3 regions of the Pseudomonas syringae genome follow, and region 1 is predicted to be linked to each of the others. Evidence: predicted binding sites of a transcription regulator. Region 1 holds the regulator's gene; each other region holds the start of a gene.
What was found. The regulator FliA, encoded in region 1, starts transcription of late flagellar genes. The targets are predictions, from matches to a motif close to CTAAAGTTTNNNNNNNNNNNGCCGNTAA.
Positions count from the first base shown of each region.

Region 2: the regulator FliA is predicted to act here: its motif matches at 2,404-2,431, upstream of I9H07_RS20195 (methyl-accepting chemotaxis protein).
Region 3: the regulator FliA is predicted to act here: its motif matches at 2,118-2,145, upstream of I9H07_RS10140 (methyl-accepting chemotaxis protein).

Region 1 covers NZ_CP066265.1:1,684,234-1,689,592, forward strand. Annotated here, with positions in the region: gene flhF (flagellar biosynthesis protein FlhF) at 1-628, shown strand, start outside; gene fleN (flagellar synthesis regulator FleN) at 744-1,577, shown strand; gene fliA (RNA polymerase sigma factor FliA) at 1,574-2,314, shown strand; gene I9H07_RS07680 (chemotaxis response regulator CheY) at 2,567-2,941, shown strand; gene I9H07_RS07685 (protein phosphatase CheZ) at 2,961-3,746, shown strand; gene I9H07_RS07690 (chemotaxis protein CheA) at 3,780-5,359, shown strand, end outside.
Region 2 covers NZ_CP066265.1:4,527,565-4,532,923, forward strand. Annotated here, with positions in the region: gene I9H07_RS20185 (glycoside hydrolase family 32 protein) at 1-1,022, shown strand, start outside; gene I9H07_RS20190 (LacI family DNA-binding transcriptional regulator) at 1,102-2,094, shown strand; gene I9H07_RS20195 (methyl-accepting chemotaxis protein) at 2,476-4,107, shown strand; gene trpC (indole-3-glycerol phosphate synthase TrpC) at 4,225-5,025, opposite strand.
Region 3 covers NZ_CP066265.1:2,255,293-2,260,651, forward strand. Annotated here, with positions in the region: gene poxB (ubiquinone-dependent pyruvate dehydrogenase) at 1-1,618, shown strand, start outside; gene I9H07_RS10135 (GFA family protein) at 1,615-2,037, opposite strand; gene I9H07_RS10140 (methyl-accepting chemotaxis protein) at 2,323-4,239, shown strand; gene I9H07_RS10145 (hypothetical protein) at 4,882-5,199, shown strand.

The DNA.
Region 1 (5,359 bases):
CAAGACCACCACACTGGCCAAGCTCGCGGCACGTTATGTCTTGAAGTACGGCCCGCAGAACATTGCGCTGGTCAGCATGGACAGTTTCCGTATCGGCGCTCAGGAGCAGCTCAAGACACTGGGCCGCATCCTCAACGTGCCGGTCACCCATGTCGATCCCGGTCAGTCCCTGGTTCAGGCACTGGAGCCACTGTTGCGCAAACGTGTAGTGCTGATTGACACCGCCGGGCTGCAAGCCAGCGATCCGGCGCTGCGCATGCAGCTGGAAAGTCTGGCAGGCCGTGGCATCAAGTCGCGTAACTATCTGGTGCTGGCAACGACCAGCCAGAAGCAGGTGCTGACGGCGGCTTATCACAGTTACAAACGTTGTGGCCTGGCGGGATGCATTCTGACCAAGCTCGATGAAACAGCCAGCCTCGGCGAAGTCCTGAGCCTGGCGATCAGTCACGAATTACCAGTGGCCTACCTCACGGACGGCCCACGTATTCCTGATGATCTGCACATTCCACGGCGTCACCAGTTGGTCAGTCGTGCCGTGAGCGTGCAGATGCAGGATGAGCCGAGCGAGGAAGCGATGGCTGATATGTTTGCTGACCTCTATCACACCCCTGGCAAGAGAGTGGGTTAAGTGATGGATATTTTTGGAATGTCCCTGCATCAACGGTCTGCCAGGCATTGTTCATTTGTGAATGTGCGGTTCTCGGTGTGGTTTCGGTCTACGCAAGTCAAGGTAAAGAAATAACATGGGCAGCATGCATCCCGTACAGGTGATCGCGGTGACCGGCGGCAAAGGTGGCGTCGGTAAGACTAACGTGTCAGTGAACCTCTCGCTGGCCCTCGCCGAGCTTGGCCGGCGCGTCATGCTGCTGGATGCCGATCTTGGCCTGGCCAATGTCGACGTTCTGCTTGGGCTGACACCCAAACGGACGCTCGCCGATGTGATCGAGGGTCGCTGCGAGTTGCGCGACGTTCTGTTGCAGGGGCCGGGTGGCGTTCGTATCGTGCCTGCTGCTTCCGGCACGCAGAGCATGGTGCATCTGTCTCCCGCCCAGCATGCCGGCTTGATCCAGGCGTTCAGCGAGATTGGCGACAATCTTGATGTGCTGGTGATCGACACGGCTGCCGGTATCGGTGAATCAGTGGTGAGCTTCGTGCGCGCTGCTCAGGAAGTACTGTTGGTGGTATGCGACGAGCCCACGTCGATCACCGATGCCTACGCCCTGATCAAGCTGCTCAATCGCGACTACGGCATGAACCGCTTCCGGGTACTGGCCAACATGGCCCAGAGCCCGCAGGAAGGGCGCAACCTGTTCGCCAAACTGACCAAAGTAACAGACCGTTTTCTTGATGTTGCCCTGCAGTATGTGGGCGCCGTGCCGTACGACGAATGCGTGCGCAAGGCCGTGCAGAAACAGCGTGCCGTCTACGAAGCATTCCCGCGTTCCAAATGTGCACTGGCGTTCAAGGCCATTGCTCAGAAGGTTGATACCTGGCCGTTGCCAGCCAACCCGCGGGGTCATCTCGAGTTCTTCGTCGAGAGACTCGTCCACCAGACCAGCGCGGGGCCTGTGCAATGACTGCGAGCGGCTATCAGATGTACAGCAAGACTTCTCGTAACTCACAATATGAGCTGATCGAGCGGTATGCACCGCTGGTCAAGCGTATTGCCTACCATTTGCTGGCGCGTTTGCCGGCCAGTGTGCAGGTCGAGGATCTGATTCAGGCCGGCATGATCGGTCTGCTTGAAGTCTCCACCAAATACGATTCCACCAAGGGTGCGAGTTTCGAAACCTATGCCGGTATTCGCATCCGTGGAGCCATGCTCGACGAAGTGCGCAAGGGTGACTGGGCGCCTCGCTCGGTACACCGCAATACCCGCATGGTCAGTGACGCAATTCGCGCAATTGAAGCTAAAACCGGACGTGACGCTAAAGATCACGAGGTTGCGGCCGAACTCCAGTTGAGTCTTGATGATTATTACGGGATTTTGAATGATACCTTGGGCAGCCGCCTCTTCAGTTTCGACGACCTGTTACAGGACGGCGATCATGAAGGGCTGCACGAGGACGGCGCGAGCGGTTCGCTCGAGCCGTCGCGCGATCTGGAAGACGAGCGCTTCCAGGCCGCGTTGGCCGATGCAATTGCCAATTTGCCGGAGCGTGAGCGTCTGGTGTTGGCGCTGTACTATGACGAAGAGCTGAACCTGAAGGAAATCGGAGAGGTTCTAGGGGTCAGCGAATCGCGAGTCAGTCAGTTACACAGCCAGTGCGCAGCTCGTTTGCGAGGGCGTTTGGGGGAGTGGCGAGCGCGTTGACGGCAGGGCGCGACGTTTGTCGCGCGTTGTCTGCATGCCGGCTGTGCAAAGCGTTACGTGGTAACAGGATAGACGAGGCAGGGGCCTGTCGGGCAGCGTCTCGATGGGCTTTAGTCGCAGTCTTGACTGTCGTTGTGCCAAGCCCGTCTTCGTTTCGTATAGCTGGGAGTGTGCTGTGCCAGTATTGATTGAACAGCGTGTTCAGGTGCTGAACGCGTTAAAGACTGCTTGGAGGTCGAATTGGACAAGAACATGAAAATCCTCATCGTTGATGACTTCTCAACGATGCGGCGGATCATCAAGAACCTGTTGCGTGATCTGGGGTTTACCAACACGTCGGAAGCCGATGATGGTCTGACCGCATTGCCGATGCTGCAGAGCGGTGCCTTTGACTTTCTGGTGACGGACTGGAACATGCCTGGCATGTCCGGCATCGACCTGTTGCGTCAGGTTCGTGCGGATGAGCGCCTGAAGAATCTTCCGGTGCTGATGGTCACTGCCGAGGCCAAGCGTGAGCAGATCATCGAAGCTGCGCAGGCAGGGGTGAACGGTTATGTAGTCAAGCCATTCACGGCTCAAGCGCTGAAAGAGAAGATCGAAAAGATCTTTGACCGCGTCAATAGCTGATGCATGCCGTGAGGGCGCTATGGATAACACTGATTCGATGGCCGACTTTGAGTCGACCTTAAAAAGACACGCGCAAGAACTTGTCACCAGCCTTGAAAAAGGTCGTTTCGGCGAGGCTGTGCAGCTGATCCATGAGCTCAACCAGACACGTGACCGCGGCCTTTATCAGGAAGTGGGCAAGCTGACGCGCGAGCTGCACAGTGCAATCGTCAACTTCCAGATCGATCCGCATATGCCTCAGGCCGAGGAGGTGTCGCAGATCACTGATGCCACCGAGCGTCTGTCGTACGTCGTCCGGCTGACCGAGAATGCGGCCAACCGCACAATGGATCTGGTCGAGGAAAGCACGCCGCTCATGAACGGTCTGAGTACCGACGCCAAGGCGTTGAGCGAAGACTGGGGGCGTTTCATGCGCCGCGAAATCGGTGCCGAAGAATTTCGCGAACTCGCCAAGCGGGTCGATGGTTTTCTGACGCGTACCGAGAAGGAAACCCATGAGGTCTCCGCACACCTCAACGACATTCTGCTTGCCCAGGATTACCAGGACCTCACCGGTCAGGTCATCAAGCGTGTCACGCAACTGGTCACTGAAGTAGAAGGCAATTTGCTCAAACTGGTGCTCATGGCCAGCCATGTCGATCGCTTCGCAGGCATCGAACATGACGAAGAATCCATCCTTGCTGAAAAAGATCCTAAAAAACATCTCGCCAAGGGTGAAGGTCCGCAGATTCATGCCGATAAACGTGAAGACGTCGTATCCGGACAGGATGATGTAGACGATCTGCTATCGAGCCTCGGCTTCTAAGATCTGTTGACGGTTAATTTTAGGGAGCACCCCATGAGCTTCGGCGCCGATGAAGAAATCCTTCAGGATTTTCTGGTAGAGGCCGGCGAAATTCTGGAGCAGTTGTCAGAGCAATTGGTCGAGCTGGAAAGCCGACCGGATGATGCTGATCTGCTCAATGCAATTTTTCGCGGTTTTCACACTGTAAAAGGGGGCGCCGGCTTCCTCCAGCTCCATGAGCTGGTGGAGTGCTGCCATATCGCCGAAAACGTGTTCGACATCCTGCGCAAGGGCGAACGACGCGTTGATTCCGAACTGATGGATGTGGTCCTGGAAGCTCTGGACGCCGTCAACAGCATGTTTGGTCAAGTACGTGAACGGACTGATGTCACGCCCGCCACACCGGAATTGCTGGCAGCGCTGGCGCGTCTGGCCGAGCCGCAGTCCGCTGATGCGGTGGTAGCTGCGGAACCTGAGCCCGTTGCCGAGGCTCCTGCCCCGGCGGCAGCGCAGGCCGCAGGCGGTGATGAAATCACTGATGATGAATTCGAACAACTGCTGGATTCGCTGCATGGCAGCAATCCGGTATCGGCCGCTCCGGCGGCTGCGCCAGCACCGGCTGCCAGTGCAGCGTCCGGCGACGAGATCACCGATCAGGAATTTGAATCCCTGCTCGATCAGTTGCATGGCAAGGGCAAGTTTGCAGCCGATGTTGTCGCCGCCCCGGCACCTGCTGCGCAGAGCAACAAGGTTGCATCTGCCGGTGATGAAATCACTGACGACGAATTCGAGGCGCTGCTCGATCAGTTGCATGGCAAGGGTTCGTTCGACGCCGCAGTAGCCACTACGGTTGCCGCTGCCCCGGTGGCTGCGGTTGCCAAGGCTCCTGCGGCCTCGAAAGCCGCTGCGTCGGATGAAATTACCGATCACGAATTTGAAAGCCTGCTCGACGAGTTGCATGGCAAGGGCAAGTTCGAACCTCAGGCGGTGGTTGCCAAGGCGCCTGCGCCTGCGGCAGCTCCGGCACCTGCACCTGCGGCGAAGGCCGAGCCGGCCAAAGCGGCTCCAGCTCCGGCCCCGGCGCGCGCTGCGGCGCCTCCGAGCGAGAAGCCGGTCGCGACCGAAGCTGAAACCACTGTTCGCGTTGATACCGCCCGCCTGGACGAAATCATGAACATGGTGGGCGAACTGGTACTGGTGCGTAACCGTCTGGTTCGTCTGGGCCTCAACAGCGCCGACGAAGCCATGTCCAAGGCGGTTTCCAACCTGGATGTGGTGACGGCAGATCTGCAGACTGCGGTGATGAAGACCCGCATGCAGCCGATCAAGAAAGTATTCGGCCGCTTCCCGCGTCTGGTTCGCGACCTGGCTCGCCAGCTCAAGAAAGAGATCAACCTGGAACTGGTCGGCGAAGAAACCGACCTCGACAAGAACCTCGTAGAGGCGCTTGCCGACCCGCTGGTCCACTTGGTGCGCAACGCGGTCGATCACGGTATCGAAACGCCGGAAGAGCGCGAAGCCACGGGCAAGTCCCGCGGTGGCCGCGTGATTCTCTCGGCCGAACAGGAAGGCGACCATATCCTGCTGTCGATTTCCGATGACGGCAAGGGCATGGACCCTAACGTATTGCGCTC
Region 2 (5,359 bases), 2.7 Mb from region 1:
ACACCCCGCCGCAAGACACGATCATTCATTTCCGTGACCCCAAGGTGTGGCAGCAGGATGACCACTGGTACCTGATTGCCGGTGCGCGCCTGGGTGACACGCCGCTGCTGCCGTTGTATCGGTCTGCGGACCTGCACACGTGGGAATTCGTGAGCTATGTGTCCACTGGCGACGAAGGCGACGGCTATATGTGGGAATGCCCCGACCTGTTTCGCCTCAATGGACGCGACGTACTGCTTTACTCCCCCCAGGGCATGCCGGCACAGCGCTACGGGCGACTGAACAGGTTCCACACCGGCTATCGAGTGGGCCAGGTCGACAATCAATGGCAATTCACCGGCGGGCCCTTTATCGAGCTGGACAGCGGCCACGACTTCTATGCAGCGCAGACGCTGGTGGCCGCCGATGGCAGACGTCTGCTGTGGGCGTGGATCGATATGTGGGAAAGCCCGACCCCCACCGAGGCGCATCACTGGCGCGGCATGCTCGGCCTGCCACGCGAACTTGAACTGCATGCCGATCGCCTTTGCATGCAGCCCGCACGCGAACTGACGGCGTTGCGCGACACGGTATTACCAGGCACTCCTTGGTGGAGCGAAGCGGGTAGCCAATGGCTAACCGACGTACATGGCGACATGCTCGAAATCCACGTGCATCTTGACCTGCTCGACTGCATCGAAGGCCACTTGGGCGTAGCCTTGCGTTGCAGCGCCGATGGCAAACAGCAGACTCTGCTTTACTACGACGCAGCGCTAAAGCGTTTGATTTTGGACCGCGATCAGTCGGGCACCCACGTCAGCGGTCAACGCAGCGTGGCAATAGACCCACAACACGGCCAACTGGAGCTAAGAGTGTTCCTTGATCGCTCGTCCATTGAGGTGTTCGACAACAACGGCAGCTTCTCTTTCAGCAGCCGCCTTTATCCACAGATCGACAGCCTGGGGGTGAAACTTATTGCCAACGGAACCGGAGGCCAAGTCTGCATTGCCAACGCATGGACGCTCTCCTCGGGCTACCTGTAGGCCATATCATTGAAGTCGCGAAAAAAACCAGGTCTCTGTAGCATGATAATCATCAGTCAACCCGACAGGCCCGCCTCGCATGACCTCAGTTAAAGACGTTGCAAAACTGGCCGGTGTGTCGCTGATGACGGTGTCTCGAGCGCTCAATGATCCGGGAAAGCTGAGCCCCGAGACTTATCAGCGAGTGCGCAACGCGATCGATGAGCTTCAATTCGTACCAAGCCTGTCGGCTCGCAGGATTCGCGGCGACAACCTGCAGACCCGAACCATCGGCGTATTTGCCCTGGACACTGCGACGACGCCGTTTGCGGTCGAGCTGCTGCTGTCAATCGAACAGACCGCGCAGCAGGCAGGCTGGAACGTATTTATCCTTAACCTGCTAAGCAATCCGCCTACCGACCAGAACATTGACCTGATGCTGTCGCATCGCCCCGACGGGTTGATCTTCAGCGCCATGGGGTTACGCAAAGTGAGCATTCCCCAGCGCTTGAAGAGCAAACCGCTGGTACTCGCCAACTGCGTAGCCGATGACAGCAGCCTCGTCAGTTATGTGCCAGACGACGAAACAGGACAGTACCGCGCCTTGCACCACGCGTTCAGCAAGGGCTATCGACGCCCGCTGTTCATCAACCTGCCTAAACAGAGCCTGGCCTGGGAAATTCGGCAAGCGGGTATGCTACGTGCCTGCAAGGCATTCGGCCTGGCTGCCGACGAACGCTTGCAGTACAACCTGTCCGAGCATGACGCCTATTGGGAAACCGCCGCCATCCTCGAACGGCACATGATTGATGGCCGTCCGCAGTTCGACATTCTGATCTGCGGCAATGACCGGATTGCCTTTTGTGCCTACCAGCTGCTGCTGGGCCGAGGCCTGAAAATCCCCGGCGATGTCGCCGTGCTCGGTTACGACAACATGATCGGCATTGCCGAGCTGTTCATACCCGCTCTGACCACGGTGCAGTTGCCGTATTACGAGATCGGTCGCAATGCTGCACGGCACTTGATAGAAAGCCTCGACGTCTCGGGATCCCAGCCGGTGGATTGCCCGCTGGTGGTCAGAGAATCGTTATGAAGCCTTGCGTGGGATAGCCCATGCATCAAGTCGTCACGCGGGACGATCCCGACAACAGCGACTGCTCTTGAGGCCTGACTTTCCCCCCTGAAACTCTGACCGTATTGAATAGCTACGATTTAGAGGGGTGGGAACGGCTGGGCGTCCGGCCATCCTCCAAGAGTGGTTTTTCTCTTGCTTTTCAATTGCCTACTGATGGAAAGCTGTAATTAACTCTGATTTACATAAACTTTCGCCCCAAAAAAGCGCACTAAAAAACTCAATAACACAAAACCGGGCAGAACTAATAAAGGGAGCAAGCCCGATGCCCTCAAGTTATATTTTTAGTAGCCGATAGGTCTAAAACTATGAAAAATCAATTCTACCAGGAGGTCAGTGACAATGAGAAATCTGAAAGTATCAGCGCGTGCAGCACTCAGCTTTATGTTTATTGCGCTCCTATTGGTCGCCTTGGGTGGTATTTCAGTATGGAAAATGGGAGAAATCCGCGAGACGGCCAGAGACCTTGAAGACGACGCCTTGGCCAGCGTGGTGGTTGCCGACCGGATCAATGCCTCCATGTTGCGCCTGAGGCTGGAAGTCCGCCGAATGCTTTCACAGACGGATCCGCAAGACATTGCCACGACGACCCGTACGATCGCCACGCTTAACGAGGAATTAAAGAAACAAATCAAGCTCTATGTTCCTTTTGTTTCGGGCGAAAATGCGAACCCAAAAGAAGTGCAACTGTTCACGGTCGTCTCTGATAACACTGACAAAATGCTGGTTGCATTTGATGAAGTGACCTCACTTATTCGGCGAAATACGCCGACTGAAGCTCTGGCCTATCTAAGCTCCAATGTGACCCCTGTTACCCGTCTTCTTGACGGTGCCGTGACCGGACTTGTTCAACTTAACATTGACGAGGCCGCAAACTCAGGAAAAGAATCCGAGGATTCGTATCAAAGTGGTTTGACGTTTGTAATCTTTATTATTGCAGCCGCGACGCTGGCGACGATTGTGCTGGCCGTGCTGTTTACCAAAAGTATTGTTACACCGTTGCGCGACATGTTGCGGGTCAACGACACCATCGCCAAAGGTGATCTGCGCAGCGTGATTACTGTCACGGGCAAAGACGAATTTTCCGACTTGATGCGTTCCACCCAAGTCATGCAAAACAACCTGCGCGATACGATCAAGCTGATTGGCGATTCATCCACTCAACTGGCGTCCGCCGCCGAGGAAATGAACGCGGTCACCGAAGAGTCCAGCAGAGGTTTGCTGCGCCAGAATAACGAAATCGATCAGGCGGCCACTGCAGTCAACCAGATGACCGCTGCGGTCGATGAGGTGGCGCGTAATGCTGCCGCTGCATCGGATGCAGCTAAAGCCTCTGATCAATCAACCCGCACCGGCGCAGCGCGGGTCACCAGCACGGTCAATGCCATCGAGAAACTGAGCAAGACCGTGCAGAGCACCAGTGTCGATGTAGAGCGTCTGGCCGTGCAGTCCAGGGACATCAGCAAGGTGTTGGAAGTCATTCGTACGATTGCGGAGCAAACCAATCTCCTGGCCTTGAATGCGGCAATCGAAGCGGCACGGGCAGGTGAGCAGGGACGCGGTTTTGCGGTGGTGGCCGATGAAGTCAGAGCGTTGGCACATCGCACCCAGACCTCGACTCAGGAAATCGAGAAAATGATTGGCGACATCCTCACGGGCACTGCACAGGCCACCAAGGCCATGAGTGAAAGTTGCGATCAGGCCGATGGCACACTCACCATTGCTCATGAAGCCGGAGCAGCGCTGACCCTGATCGCGAAAGCGATCAATGAAATCAACGAAATGAACCTGATGATTGCAACCGCATCGGAGCAGCAGGCGCAGGTCGCACGCTCGGTCGACGGCAACCTGATGAGTATTCGTGATCTTTCTATCCAGAGCGCAACGGGGGCCAATCAAACAGCAGCGGCAAGTTCCGAGCTCTCAGTGCTTGCTGTAGACATGAGCAAGCTGGTGGCGAGGTTCTCGCTCTAAGGGTTTTCTACTGCTTCCAGGTCGGACCGCTGGGGATGCTGTGGATACTGACTCCACAGCAAATGACTCGTCAGAGGAGCGCATGATCGCCCCTCTTAGCCATGAATTTAATACGTGTCAGTCAGCACTGCCGGTCAGCAGTGTTTTTGTCGCCGCCACTACATCCTCTTTGCGCATCAGGCTTTCGCCGACCAGAAAGGTAGTGATGCCGGATTTTTTGAGCCGTAGGCAATCATTATGGTTACCTATTCCACTTTCGCCGACCAGAAGTTTGCCTGCGGGCACCATTGATGACAGTCGCTCGCTCACGCCGAGGTCTACTTCGAAGGTATGCAGGTTGCGATTATTGACGCCGAGCAGCGGGGAAGACAGTTTGAGCGCACGCTCCATTTCATGTTCGTCATGCACCTCTACCAAAACGTCCATTCCCAGCGTCATGGCCGCACTTTCAAGTTCGGCAGCCAGGTCATCACTCAATGAGGCCATGATCAACAATATGCAGTCCGCACCCCAGGCACGAGCCTCATACACTTGGTAAGTATCAAACATGAAGTCTTTGCGCAGCACTGGAAGGGCGCAAGCATTTCGCGCGTCAATGAGAAACTGCGGGGAGCCCTGAAAGCTTGGCGTGTCGGTAAGAACGGATAAACAGGCAGCCCCACCGGTTTCATAAGCCTTCGCCAGCTCGGGAGGGTTGAAGTCTTCGCGAATCAGACCTTTTGATGGGCTTGCTTTTTTTATTTCTGCAATTAGCCCCATCAGACCCTGCTGTTCTTTAACTTTCAGCGCTTTATAAAAACCGCGGGGGCTGGACTGTTCGAGGGCAAGCTGCTTGAGGCGACTTAATGGCAAACTCGCTTTTGCTGCCTCTATTTCCTGAAGCTTATAACGTTTTATTTTATTTAAAATATCACTCATGACAGTCACTCATATTAGCGGGCAGTCTGTTGCGTTAAGCCCTGTGGCATTTCGACGCAAGAATTATCATCCTTGCCCTCTAGCACTATTTAAACCAGCGTACATTCACTAACCCACAAATAATAATTAAATTTAATTTATCAATCTTTAAATACCATGATCAATAAATATATCATAATGATGCCTGATGCAAACCCAGAAAACCTGGTCTTCGGTCACGCGCCCTTTCATTTAAGCCAGGTGATCAAGATGGCAAAACAATATCAACTTACCGTTGCAGCCTGGGATATAGCGTATCGTCCCAAAAATAAATCCTCTAATAAAAACATCTTTG
Region 3 (5,359 bases), 570 kb from region 1:
CAGCCTGGAACGCACCGATTCGATTCGCTGGATGCACACCCGTCACGAAGAAGTCGCCGCCTTCGCTGCCGGTGCCCAAGCAGCGTCCAGCGGCAAGCTGGCGGTCTGCGCAGGCAGTTGCGGACCGGGTAATCTGCACTTGATCAACGGCCTGTACGACTGCCATCGCAACCGGGTGCCGGTGCTGGCGATTGCTGCGCACATTCCATCCTCCGAAATCGGCCTGGATTACTTCCAGGAAACCCACCCGCAGGAGCTGTTCAAGGAGTGCAGCCACTTCGTTGAACTGGTCAGCAACCCCGAGCAATTCCCGCGTGTGCTGGAACGCGCCATGCGTGCGGCGATCAGCCAAAAGGGCGTTGCGGTGATCGTCGTACCCGGCGACGTGGCGCTCAGCGAGGCACCGGATGTGCCCGCGAAGTGGGTCGAGGCCACACCGCCCAACGTTGTCCCGGCAGACAATGACCTGCAGTCGATGGCCGAGATGCTCAACGCTTCCAAGGCGGTGACGCTGTTGTGCGGTGCCGGTTGCGCCGGTGCTCACGAGCAGATCCTCGCGCTGGCCGACACGCTGGGCGCGCCGATTGTTCATGCATTGCGCGGCAAGCAGCACGTCGAGTACGACAACCCGTTCGATGTCGGCATGACCGGGCTGATCGGCTTCAGCTCTGGCTATCACGCCATGCTGTCCTGCGACACGCTGGTGATTCTGGGCAGCAGCTTTCCATACCGCAACTTCTACCCCGAGAAGGCCGACATCATTCAGATCGACCTCGATCCGACCCAGCTCGGCCGCCGCACGCCGGTAGCGTTAGGTCTGGTCGGCGGGGTGCGTGAGACGCTGGATGCGCTGCTGCCGAAGCTCACGCCGCACACCGATCGCCGATTCCTCGACAAGGCCCTCAAACACTACGCCAAGGCGCGTGAGGAACTCGACGAGCTGGCCACACCCACGCCGAATGGCACGCCGATTCACCCGCAGTACCTGACCCGGCTGGTCGACGAGCAGGCTGATGCCGATGCGATCTTCACCGTCGATGTCGGCACGCCGACCCTGTGGGCCGCGCGCTACCTGCACATGAACGGCAAACGCAGCCTGCTGGGCTCGTTCAACCACGGTTCGATGGCCAACGCCTTGCCGCAGGCGCTTGGTGCCAAGGCCGAACACCCGGATCGTCAGGTGGTGGCATTGTGCGGCGATGGCGGCCTGTCGATGCTGCTCGGTGACCTGCTGAGCATTCGTCAGTTGAATCTGCCGATCAAAATGGTGGTGTTCAACAACAGCTCGCTGGGCTTCGTCGACATGGAAATGAAAGCCAGCGGCTATGTGCCGCATGGCACCGACCTGCACGAGACCAACTTCGCCGGTATCGCGCTGGGCGCAGGCATTCTCGGGTTACGCGTCGAAAACGCCGAAGAGTTGCCCGCCGCGTTGCGCAAGGCCTTCGATCATCCAGGCCCGGTGCTGATCGACGTGGTGACCGCCAAGCAGGAACTGGGTATTCCGCCGAAGATCAAGCTGGCGCAGGCCAAGGGCTTCAGCCTGTACATGATGCGCGCGATCATGAGCGGGCGTGGCAGCGAAGTGCTGGAGCTGGCCAAGACCAACCTGCGTTAATCACACTCAGGCGCTTCAACAACGGGGCGGTCGGAGGGATGATTGACCCCGTCACTGACCTTCACCTGCCCCAGATCGAAAGGATTCACACCTTCCAGGCAGGCGACGTTGTACCCGTATTCATCGGGGTTGGAACGTCGCTGATGGTGGGTGTAGACCCCGCATCTGCCGCAAAAATAATGCTCGGCGGTACGCGTATTGAACTGATACAGCTTGAGCACACTTTGCCCGTGAACCACTCGTACCCCGTTCTTCGCCACTGAAGCGACAATCGCGCCTCTGCGCCTGCACAACGAGCAGTCACAGCGTCGCGGGTCAACAATGCCGTCCGGCAAGTCCAGCTCCAGCATGATCGCGCCGCAATGGCAGGACGCATGGTGGACAGGTTTGATCTCGGTAGGGCCGACTTTCTTGATCATAGGGTTTTCCCTTGTGCGTGTTATCAACCAGCGTAAATGCAAACAGTCTCATACCGCTGCAAATTAAAGCAGACCAGCAGGTAAAGCTTGGCACTTCACCGCCGAAACAATTGGATGGAGGCAATACCAGCTACGGCAGGCTGATTACTGAACCCTCTCTGGTTATAAAAAACGTCGCCGTTGAAAGAGCGTTGGACCTGGAGCGTTTTTATAGAAAGTCTGTGAGTTATGAGGTCTGTAATGCTTAGAAATGCTCCTTTGAGTATGAAACTGCTGCTTATTCTTATGTTCCCCCTGTTGGGCTTCCTTGCGTTCGCCGGTATTTTTGTCGCCGACAAACGCGAGACGCTCAGCGACAACAGTCGAGCGGTCACGGCCACCAGCGCCGCGCAGAAACTCAGTGACGTAGTGACCACCCTGCAGCGCGAACGCGGCGCCAGTGGTGTGTTTCTGGGCAGCGGCGGCAAGTCGATGCAAGACAAGCTGAAGACCTTTCGCCAGGAATCCGACAAGGCGATCAGCGCGATGCGCGCCCAATCGACGGAAGGCATTCCCGGGCTGGATGGTGTAAAGCGGGCACTGGATGATCTGCTTGCGCTTCGCGCCAAAGTTGATTCGCTGGCAATCAACAATACCGAGTCCGGCACGCGTTTCACTGACATCATCAAAACACTTATCGGTTTTACCTACTCGCTTGAAGCCAGTATCGAAGACCCTGAAATTCTCCGCGCACTGAGTTCGCTCAATCAATTTGTCGACATGAAAGAGCGTGCAGGCCGCGAACGGGTATTGCTTGGCCTGGCCTTCAACCAGAACCGTTTCGACTCAGCCCTGTTGTCGCGTTTCAGCCGCAACCTCGGTGAATTCTCCGGTTACTACGAAGCCTTTCAGCGCTGGGCCCCGGACGTTTTCAAAAGCAAACTGAGTGCTGTCTTGCAGCAGCCAGGCTCGCTGGAAGTGGCGCGCCTGCAACGACTGGGCTTTGATACCCCGTTGGGCGATCCGCTCAATGTCAAACCGGAAGACTGGTTCAACCTTGCTACCGTACGTATCGACATGATGGCTCAGGTAGAAGCCGAGTTGGGGCAGACCGTCGTGGGCCTGGCCAGCGATGCACGCAAAGACGCTGAGCGCAGCCTGTACGTCGCAATCGGCACTGTAATCGTCATGCTGATTGCCGTGCTCTGGCTGGCGTCGGTGATCATCCGCAACATCAAGATCGCCGTAGTCGACGTGAACCGCACCCTGATCACACTTTCCACCCGCGATCTGACCGCCAGAACCCGTTACACGGGCAAGGACGAGTTTGGTGAGATCTCGCGCAACCTGGACAACATGGCGCAACAGATCAGCGAAGTCATCCGCGAAATCGGCAGCGCCACGGCGCAGGTTGCCACGGCTGCGGAACAGTCTTCGGCGGTGGCATTGCAGACCAATCAGAACGTGGCACAGCAGCGTCAGGGCACTGATCAGGTCGCCACTGCCATCAGCCAGATGAGCTCGACGGTCAAAGACGTTGCACGCAGCACCACCGATGCGTCGGCCATGTCACAACGTGTCAACGCCAGCACGATGCAGGGCAAGATCGAGATCGACAACACCGTCACTCTGATCAAAGGTCTTTCGGTCCAGGCCGAACAGACGTCGCGGATCATCGACGAACTCAAAGGTGAGAGCGATTCGATCTCCTCGGTCCTCGACGTCATTCGCGGTGTGGCCGATCAGACCAACCTGCTGGCACTCAACGCCGCCATCGAAGCCGCACGTGCCGGCGAGCAAGGCCGTGGCTTCGCAGTGGTGGCCGACGAAGTGAGGAATCTCGCCAAGAAGACTCAGGAATCGACCGTCAGCATCCAGAACATGATCGCCAACCTGCAATCCGGCTCCGACCGTGCCGCAAGCTCCATGCAGGAAACCCTCGGCAAGGCCCAGCAAGGCGCAACAAACGTTGTGCGTGCGGGCGAATTGCTCGAAGAAATCGCCGAAGGCATCGCCAGCATCAGCGACCGCAACATCCAGGTCGCTTCGGCTGCCGAGGAACAAAGCCTGGTCGCCGAAGAAATCCACCGCAATGTCCACGACATCAACGCCTTGGTCATTCAGGTCAGCGCCGGTGCCGAGCAGACAGCCGTCACCAGCCGCGAACTGGCTCGGCTGGCTGAGCAGCAGCAGGGGTTGGTGGGGCGGTTCAGGGTGAGTTGAGGGTAAGGCGTCTGGTTTGATGTTCAAAGGCCTGGGAGCGTGAGCTTTCAGGCTTTTTTTTGCAGCATTGCGCCAGTGTTCAAGTGAATACCGATCACCCAGGAAACACGCTCACACAGCCCCGCGATATCCTCCCTCGGTCATGACCATTCAGTCACCTTTTCACGTAACTTCACGTCCTTCATACGATTATGTAGTGATAAAAAATAATCACTACATAATCGTTGACGCGCTGCATTTGCCCTTGCATTATGCAGCTGTCTCCCTGATCGGGAGCGCAGCAAAGCGGTACTGAACAGGCTCGGCAAGCCGTCGAGATGTTCCCGGATGTAGGCTGCCCACAAGGCAGATTGATGAAGCTGACCTGGCATTGTCGTCGATAAAGGCGAGAAGCTGGCGAAACGTCCTCATGATGCTTGTATCGGATCGATTGTCGATTCTGGGTCGGGTCTTTGGGTTTCGTGACTTCTTCTCGCTAACGTTGACGCCGTTGTGTAGCGGCTTCTCATCAAGGCTACCTGCATGTCCTTGAGGGCCGGAACTGTATTCGACGAACGCTCTATCGCGGTTCGTGGATGAACGTCTGGCACATGAACTTGATGTATCAACTATTGAACAGTCTGCGAGTGAAGGAGCATCAACATGAATATCAACCAACAACCGACTATTGATCAGCTGGCGCTTCTGTTTGCCGAGCGCAAAGATACGCTGGATGACCATATTGTATGGATTGCCGAGTCCGGAGAAGTGCACGTCGATGCCATGGCGCCGCATACCCAGGAGTGCGAATTCCGCGATGCTCACCCGGAAATGCGCGTTGCGCTGAAGATGTTCCGTCGTGGGCAGGGCTATGTTGGCAGAAAAGCCGCTGCGGATCGCACGTTCATGGAACACACGCTGCAAGCGTTGAAAAGCGAATGGCAAAAAACCCAGCGCCATGCGCACTCGCAGGTGGCCTGAGGATCGGGCATATCGTGCCAGGCCTGCTCCCCCCGACGCTGTCAGGGAGCAGGTCATATCAGCCAGAGAGCAGAACCGTTTCAGCGTCAGCTCTTTATCCTGTCTTATTGTTGTACAAAGGGAATCGGGTGGTATAAATTCCGGCCAGGAGTCAGCGTGT